Regions from separate parts of the Janthinobacterium breve genome, predicted to be linked through region 1. Evidence: riboswitches for the same ligand, from Rfam matches in the RefSeq annotation. Region 1 holds a riboswitch; the other holds the start of a gene.
What was found. Region 1 has a riboswitch for FMN ahead of ACQ4W0_RS19485 (6,7-dimethyl-8-ribityllumazine synthase). Riboswitches for the same ligand answer to the same signal wherever they lie in the genome.

Region 1 (4,417 bases):
GACCTGACGGCGAACCTGAACCTGCATTACCGCGATTACACCACCAAGGGCGCCACCACCACCGTGGCCAGCTACGGCGCCAATGGCGTCTACCGCAACGCTTACGTGCCCAGCACCAATCCCGATGATGTCAGCACGAATGCGCCGGCCGACAGCGACGTGAAACAGGGTGGCGCCCAGCTGAACCTCGAATATGCGCTGGGCGAGCTGACCCTGACGTCGATCACCGGCTATGAAAACTTCCGCAACGAAGCGACGGGCGACAGCGACAACACGCCGCTGGAAGTGGGCCGTAGCCGCTCGAAGGCGAGCAGCCGGCAAGTGTCGCAGGAGCTGCGCTTGACGTCGCCGCAAAACGGCGCCGTGAGCTGGGTGGCGGGGCTGTTCTACTTCAATGAAAAGATCGACTCCGATTCGGCTGGCGCGCGCCTGCCCAACGGCAGCGTGCCGGCGCTGGCGGGCAGCACCCAGCCCGTCGGCTACAACCGCACCATCTACCAGCACAAGGCGCGCAGCGCGGCCATCTTCGGCAGCACGACCGTCAACTTCAGCGAGCAGTTGCTGTCCACATTCGGCTTGCGCTGGACCACGGAAACCAAGGACCTCGATTTGCAGCGCGTGCAGGCCGCGTCGAACACGGTGACGTTTGGCGATGCGTCGAACTGGTGGAACACGGTCCGGGGTGGCAATTACACGGCCGCCTCGGTCGTCAACAACAACTTCACGTCGAATCCGTCCACCACGTGGAATGCGCTGACGTATGACGTGACGCCCGAATACCGCTTCAGCCGCACCCTGCGCGGCTATCTGAAATACGCACACGGCATCAAGTCCGGTGGCTACAACACGAGTGCCACGGACGTGCGGGCCCTGAATACGGTGAAGCCGGAAACCCTGAACTCGTTCGAGGCGGGCATCAAGTCCGAATGGCTGGATGGGCGCCTCAATTTCAACGCCAACGTCTTCCATTACGATTACAAGAACGTGCAGGTGAATATCACGGGCGTGTACAACGGCGACCCGACGCAAAGCGTCAATTACCTGCAGAACGTGCGCAAGGCGCATGTGAACGGCGCGGAATTCGAGATCGAGGCGCAGCCGACGGACAAGCTGCACATCAATGCCAATCTGGGCCTGCTGCGCACGGAATTCGACGATTTCGCCATCCAGAACAATGGCGGCGACCGCTCCGGCAATGAATTCGTGCGCTCGCCGCACGTGACGGCCTTGCTGGCGGCCGACTACCGCTACCCGTTGGGCAATGGCGCGCAGCTGGTCTTCAGCGGCGACGTGCGCTACACGTCCAAGCAGTACTACTATGTCGACCCGCAAAGCGACGCGCGCGGCTTGCTGAACCAGGGCGGCTTCGCGCTGGCCAATGCGCGCCTGTCATATGTGCTCCCAGGCGGCAAGCAGCGGATCACGGCGTATGCGAACAACCTGGCCGACAAGGTTTACCGCAACCACACGCTGACCAGCTTCGTGCCGGGCGCCGTGAATGGCGACACGGTGATTATCGGCCAGGGGCGCACGGTGGGTGCTTCGTACACGGTGCAGTTCTGACCGCGCAGGGCAGGGGCAGGGGCGATATGCTATAGTCGCCGGGCGTGGCTGCCGCACCCGGTGCGCTGGCCACGCAACGTTCTCAGGGCGGGGTGCGATTCCCCACCGGCGGTAATGGCAACGTGCCTAGCCCGCGAGCGCTTGCCGGCATGGTCTTCGGGCCATGACTGCAAGGTCAGCAGACCTGGTGTGATTCCGGGGCCGACGGTATAGTCCGGATAAAGAGAGAGCGGGATGGAATCATTGTGTTGGTGCCGGCATACGCCCGGCGCATGGACGGCCCGCGGTTGCCGTCGGTGCGCGCGCGTGCCTGCATGCGCAGTTGGGCGTGGCTTTCATGCGCCTGTCATATCCCCTTCGATCCCATGCCCTGTTTTTATCATTCTTGAAAACAGGAGTTTCTTATATGTCACAACCGTCACTCGCAGTACCCGGCAAGCGTATCGCCTTCATCCAGGCGGGCTGGCACCGCGACATCGTCGCGCAATGCCGATTGTCGTTTATCGCGGAGATCGCCGCACGGGGCTTCGCTGAGAGCGATATTGATGTCATCGACGTCGCCGGCGCCTTTGAAATCCCCCTGCATGCGCAAGTGCTGGCCAGGAGCGGCCGATACGCGGCGATTGCCGCTTCCGCCCTGGTGGTCGACGGCGGCATCTACCGCCATGATTTCGTCGCCGATGCCGTCATTTCCGGCATGATGCAGGTGCAACTGGCGACAGGCGTGCCCGTGCTGTCGGCCGTGCTGACCCCGCACCACTTCCATGCGGGCCACGAGCACCAGGAATTCTACTTCCAGCACTTCAAGGTCAAGGGCGTCGAACTGGCCACGGCTTGCGCGGCCACCATTCACTCGCTACAGCGGCTGGCGCAACCGGCCGCCGTGCCGCACGAGGCCTTGGCCGCTTAAACAGCCATAATGCCGTAGTACCCGGGGCCAACGCACCTCGTGCGCTGGCCCCGTTTCTTTATGCCGCCTGCTGCAGCAGCGCTTCCAGCCGCCGCTGCGCCTCTTCCAACGGCCGGCGATCGATCCAGCTGTCGATATCCACGTCGCGGTCCAGGAAGCCGTGCTGCAGCTGGAAATCCTTTTGCTGGCGGAACAGGGCCACCTTCTCGTCGGACAGGTCGGGCGCCAGGGTCAGGTGAAAACCGTCGCGGTAGGCTTCGGCCACGGCGTCGGCGCCGGCCCGCGTTTCGCCCTGCAGGATGGCCAGCACGTCGGCCTGGTGGCTGCGCGCCCAGTGGGCGGCGCGCAGGGTTTGCGTCAAGAAGCGCACGACCAGCTCGAAATGCTGTTCCAGCATCGTTTCATGCACGGTAATCGGGCGCGGCGTGCCGTTATTCACGCGGAAGCGCCGGTCGGGCAGGGCGTCAATATCGACGCCCACTTCCAGCCCGGCCGCGCGGGCCGCCTCGGCCGCCGCCGCGCCTTTCACGTAGACGGCGTCGACTTCGCCGCGCAAGAGCGGCGCGATGCCTTGCCACAGGCCGGCGCCCAAGTTAGGCGCCGCTGCCGCCTCGCCACCTACTTCCACCAGCCGCACATCGTCCAGCGTCAAGCCGGCCGAGGCCAGCACGCCCTTGTAGCCGGCCAGGCTCATGCCGCGCGCGATGCTGCGCCCGCGTCGGTTTTCGCGCAAATCCTCGGCGCGGAACACGGGCAGCGCCAGCCGCTTGCCCTGCAGCTGCGCGGGCGTGGTGATGCCGGAACCGGGGCGCACGAGGATGGCTTGCCATTCGTCTATCCACGTCAGGCCGATCAGGCGCGTGGGTGCCCCTTGCGCGCGCGCGGGCAGGGCCAGCAGGTTGCCCCCTTCGCGCACGAGCGTGGTCAGGCCATGGTCGTAATGGTGGCGCGCCAGTTCGCCACCCACTTCCTGCAGGGTTTTCAGGGCGATGCCGTCGCGGGCGAATTCCTCGTCCAGCCAGCCAAGCTTGTAGGCCAGGCCCGTGGCCGTGGGTACGGGGCAGCGCGTGAACCAGACGGTATCGACTTCAGGGGATGGTGCGGTAGTCATGGGATTCCTTCGTGGTGGTGGGAGCCTTGAGCTGTGCAGGAAACGTGCCCGCGCCGCTTGCTGGCTTGGCGACAGCGCCTGCGTCCAGCGCTGCTGCCACGTCAGCAGCCGCTGTTGCGCAGGCAGCAGCGCTCCACCATTTCCCCCGGCCCCGCCGCTGGCACGCGTCTTGCGAAAGTAGAGGCATGACTGATTCGTACCTCAACCTCAAAGAATGGAGCATGACATGACGGACGTGGCACAAGCGGAAGCACAACAAGTACAGGTGCAGGAGTTGACGGTAGCCGAACTGGCCTTCGTGGAACAGGTGCGGCGCGATGCGCAGACGGCCTTCGACGGCCTGCGCGAGACGGGCAGCCTGACGGCCAACGGCACGGTGGGCTTCGTCGAGCGCACCCCTGGCGGTGACAAGGTGGTGGTGGTCAACGACCCGGGCCCGTTCCGCCGCGGCCAGCCCTTGAAGGCGGCCGTGCTGGCGCTCGATGGCACGGTGCTCGTGGGCGATGCGAACAACGGCGGCGCGCGCTATCTGAAATTGTTCCGCGAGCGGCCCGAGGTCACGTCGATCTCGCACGTGCATTCGCCGTCGCTGGGCGCGTGGGCGCAGACGCACCGCACCCTGCCCATCCGCTATGTGCCCGTGCAGCGCTTCCAGCTGATCCGCGAAATTCCCATCTATATCGACCGCCGCCAGCCGGAAGTCGATTTCATCCTCGGCGAAATCGCGCGCAATACGCATGCCACGGCCATCCTGGAAGCGAATGGCGGCGCCACGGTGTGGGGCAAGCAGGGCTTGCTGAAGCTGGCCGAGTTCATCCTGCTGCTGGAAGAGG
Region 2 (4,417 bases), on a different contig from region 1:
ATGCTGTTTTTCGCCAGGTCCTGCTGCTTGCCGATGAAGGACTGGTACAGACCCGCATCCTTGCGCACGTCATGGAAATACAGCGTCACCAGTTGCAGCATGGCTTCCACGTCGGCGCTGCTGGCCGAACCGCCAAAACCTTCGCTCAGTTCGCCCAGCGAGGCGCCCACATTGACCGTCTTGCCGGCCAACACTTTTTGCAAGTCCAGCGGCGCCAGGTCCTTCAAGCCCATGCTGCCGACCACCGCGCTGGCATAGCGGGCGTTGTAGATATCGGCGTCGCCGAACAGGGACTGGCCGCCGAAACGGGTCGAGCCCATCAGCACCTGGTCATTCTTGAAGTCCGTCGGTTTCAGCAACACGCGCACGCCATTGCCCAGGGTCAGCTCCGTCACGCCGATGGCGCTATTCAACTTTTCAGCGACGATGCTGCCACCGGCCGGCGGGCCATCCATCAGCTTGCTGGCCAGGACTTTTTCCGTGCGCGGCTCGACCTTCTGCCGCTCGGCTTGCGCCACAGCGTCGAGCAATTGCTGCTGCGTCGGCACCGTCGAGGCCGTATCGCCCGCTTTCGGCTCGGCGCCCATGAAGACGACGAGTTTCTTTTGCTGGTCGGGAATCACTTTGGCGACCGTCTCATTGATTTCCTGCAAGGTCACCTGCGGCAAGAGTCCCTGCGCATACATCAGCTCGTTGGCGATGCCGGGAATGGCTTCCTGTTCCAGGAAGTTGCGCGAATACTCGGCCACGAAGCCGGACGAATCGGACTTGTCGCGCTCGCTGTAGGCGCGCTCGTAGTTGCGCAGCATGTTCTTGCGCGCGCGGTCCAGCTCATCCTGGCTGAAACCGAAGCGGCGCGCCCGTTCATCTTCTTGCACCAGCGCGTCGACGGCCGGCTGCACGCCGCCCTTGCCCAGCAAGGCATACGCGCTGAACGACTCGTAGCCGCGCACCAGCTTGCCCATGCTGCTGCCGCCCTGGATGAAGGGCGGGTTCGCCTGCTGCGTCAATTCCTGCATGCGCGCGCTGAGCATCTGTCCATACAGGTTTTCAATCATCTGGCGACGGTAGTCGGCAATGCTGACGGGTTCCTGCGCGGCGCGGATCGGGTAGCGGATGAAGACGGTGTCGTCCGGCGCTTCCTTGTCCGTGATCACCAGCGCTTCCGTCTGCGAGCGCTGCGGCACTTCCGCGTACAGGCGCGGACGGGGTTTCGCCGGGTTTTTCAGCTTGCCGAAATGCTGCTGGATCAGCTTTTCAGCCTGTTTCGGTTCCACATCACCGACCACCATCACGGCCATCAGGTCGGGCCGGTACCAATCCTTGTAGAAACGCTTGATGGCTTCCGGCTTGAACGTTTTCAAGACGGATTCCTTGCCGATCGGCATGCGTTCCGCATAGCGCGACCCGTTCAGCAACTTCGGATACAAGACCTTGTTCATGCGGTCGCTGGCGCCCTTGCCCAGGCGCGCCTCTTCCAGCACGATGCCGCGCTCGCTGTTGATGTCGGCCGGATTGAATTTCAAGCCATGCGCCCAGTCTTCCAGCACGAGAAAACCCTTTTCCAGGTTGTCCTTTTTCGTCGTGGGAATCGGCAGCACATACACGGTTTCATCAAAACTCGTGTAGGCGTTCAGGTCGGCGCCGAACTTCACGCCGATCGATTGCAAATAGGAAATGAGCTCATTGCGCTTGAAATGCGTGGAGCCATTGAAGGCCATGTGTTCCGTGAAATGCGCCAGGCCTTGCTGGTCATCATCTTCCAGGATGGAACCGGCTTTCACCACCAGCCGTAATTCCACTTTCTGGGCGGGACGGGCATTTTTCTTGATGTAATAGGTCAAGCCGTTCGGCAATTTTCCGACGGTCACTTCTGGCGCCAGCGGCAGGGGATCGGTCAAACGGATTTCTGCCTGGGCCATGCAGGCGCACGCCAGCAAGACGGCGCCCGAGATCAGGCGTAATTTACTCAGCTTCATGTATTCTCAACGGTAAGATTCAGTAAGCGTACCTTACACTGAAATCGTCTTTCCGCCATTAAAAACAGCTTAGGAAAACCTGCTTTCCCCAGGCAACTTTGCCGAATAGCACACTCAACAGTGCCCTGCCAGGTTCTTTCAATTGTGCTAAAGTATTGCCGCCGGTCATGTGGACCGGCACAACAATACGTCTTCGGGGCGGGGTGCGATTCCCCACCGGCGGTAAGACCGGCAACGGTCAAGCCCGCGAGCGCCTGTCAAACGTCGTTTGACAGGGTCAGCAGATCTAGTGCAAACCTAGAGCCGACGGTATAGTCCGGATGAAAGAAGATGTGCAGTAAACGCGATGTCCCATCGACCTGTCGATGCGGCCGGCTGCGTCTATTCGCTTGCCCTGCAGCGTTTTTCGCTTATGCGAGGAGCGTTTCACCATGTTAGTCAACAGCTATACCCTGCTTTCCAAGGACCTGGAAGGTCGCATTCAATCCGCACTGGCCGCCATGCGCGCCGGCATTCCCGTCATCCTGCTCGACGATTTCGACCGTGAAAACGAAGCCGACCTGATCCTGTCTGCCGAGAAACTCACGCACGAAACCATGGCCTTGCTGATCCGCGAATGCAGCGGCATCGTCTGCCTGTGCCTGCCCACGGACGTCGTCAGCGGGCTGGAATTGCCGCCCATGTCGCCCGACAACGGCAGCCGCTACGGCACGCCATTCACGGTCTCCATCGAGGCGCGCGACGGCGTCACGACGGGCGTGTCGGCCGCCGACCGCGTGACCACCATCCGCGCCGCCATCGCCCCGAACGCCAAGCCCGCCGACCTGGTGCGCCCCGGCCACGTCTTCCCCCTGCGCGCCGCGCCCGGTGGCGTGCTTGAGCGCCGTGGCCACACGGAAGGCTCCGTCGACCTGTCGCGCATGGCGGGCCTGAATCCGGCCGCCGTGCTGTGCGAGCTGATGAATCCGGATGGCACCATGATGCGCGGCGACGATATCGAACGCTTTGCCGAACTGCATGGCATGCCGATTCTGACCATCGAAGAACTGGTGGAGTGGCGCAGCACGCGCGGACAATAAGCTTGCTTCAGGCGGCGGCTGCCGCCTTCGGCACATGCACATGGCGGTACACGAGGCACGCCGCCAGGCCATACGCGACGGCAATCGTCGCGTAGGCCAGCGGCAAGCGCAGCGACCAGTCCTGCACCATGTGCAGGATGCTGCCGATCAGGGCCACCCCCACCAGCGCGCCAATTTGCCGGTTCGCATTCAGGGCCGCCGCCGCGCTGTTCGCATGCTGCTTGCCGGCCACCCGCATCACAGTGGCCGTCATGGCGGGAATGGCGATGCCAATGGCCACGTTCATGACGGCCGTACCCAGCGCCAGCAAAGCGTACGGCGTGCCGGGGCGCAGCCCCATCAGCAGCAAGGCCATGACTGCGCCTACCAGCAAGCCTAGCAGCATCGGCAAGCGCGTGCCATGACGCGCCGCAATGCTGCCTGCCATGAAGTTCCCTACCGTGTAGGCCGCCATCATGGGCAGCAGGCGCAAGCCCGACTGCAAGGCATCGGCGCCGCCAGACTGCTGCAGGAACAGGCTGAGTAAAAACAGCTGGCCGAACACGCAGAAATTGATCAGGAATCCCACGCCATTGGCCGCGCCGAAGCTGCTGCTGTGAAACAGTGCGCGCGGCAACAGCGGATGGCTGCCGCTGCGCTCGCGCCGCAGCAACTGCCAGGCCGACAACAGCGTCAATACCCCCGCCGCCAGCACGCCGGGCGACAGCCAGTCCAGCACGGGCCCTTCGATCAGCACGAAACTCAGGCCCGCCAGCGCCGCCACGCCCAGCGCATGACTGAACAGCGACAAATCGCGTAGCTGGCGCGCCGGTGCGGCCAGCAGCAACTGCGCCATGACGATGGCCAGCACGCCCAGCGGCACATTCACCCAGAACACGCTGCGCCAGCCGAACTGGTGCACGAGAATGCCACCGATCAGGGGGCCGGACGCGCCAGCCACGCCCACCAGCGCCGACCAGGCGCCCAGCATGCGCGTACGTTCGCGCTCGTCGTCAAAGCTGTGCGTCAGCAAACTCAGGGAACTGGGCATGAACAGGGCCGCGCCCGCGCCCTGCAACAGGCGCGCGGCCGTCAAAAAATGCCCGTCGGGCGCGGCGCCGCACAGGATCGAGCCGAGGATGAAGACGCCCAGGCCGCCCTGGTACACGGCTTTCGGACCATAGCGGTCGGCCAGCGCGCCGCCGGCCAGCAGCAGCGCGGCAAACGTCAGGGTGTAGCCGTCGACCACCCAGACCAGACCCGTCAGCGGTATGGCCAGGTCGAGCGCGATATCGGACAGCGCCACATTGACGGCCGTGACGTCGAGCATGGCCATGACGAAGCCGAAGGCCAGGGTCAGCAGGATCAAGCCGTTGGCGC

Region 2: it holds a riboswitch for FMN, as region 1 does, so the genes downstream of both, ribB (3,4-dihydroxy-2-butanone-4-phosphate synthase) here and ACQ4W0_RS19485 (6,7-dimethyl-8-ribityllumazine synthase) in region 1, are expected to answer to the same signal.

Annotation. Positions count from the first base shown of each region.
Region 1 is NZ_JBNYXY010000009.1:249,176-253,592, forward strand. It holds gene ACQ4W0_RS19480 (TonB-dependent receptor) at 1-1,563, shown strand, start outside; FMN riboswitch at 1,638-1,798, shown strand; gene ACQ4W0_RS19485 (6,7-dimethyl-8-ribityllumazine synthase) at 1,970-2,473, shown strand; gene ACQ4W0_RS19490 (ABC transporter substrate-binding protein) at 2,532-3,584, opposite strand; gene ACQ4W0_RS19495 (class II aldolase/adducin family protein) at 3,811-4,417, shown strand, end outside.
Region 2 is NZ_JBNYXY010000005.1:192,170-196,586, forward strand. It holds gene ACQ4W0_RS11170 (M16 family metallopeptidase) at 1-1,979, opposite strand, end outside; FMN riboswitch at 2,165-2,315, shown strand; gene ribB (3,4-dihydroxy-2-butanone-4-phosphate synthase) at 2,411-3,058, shown strand; gene ACQ4W0_RS11180 (MFS transporter) at 3,066-4,417, opposite strand, start outside.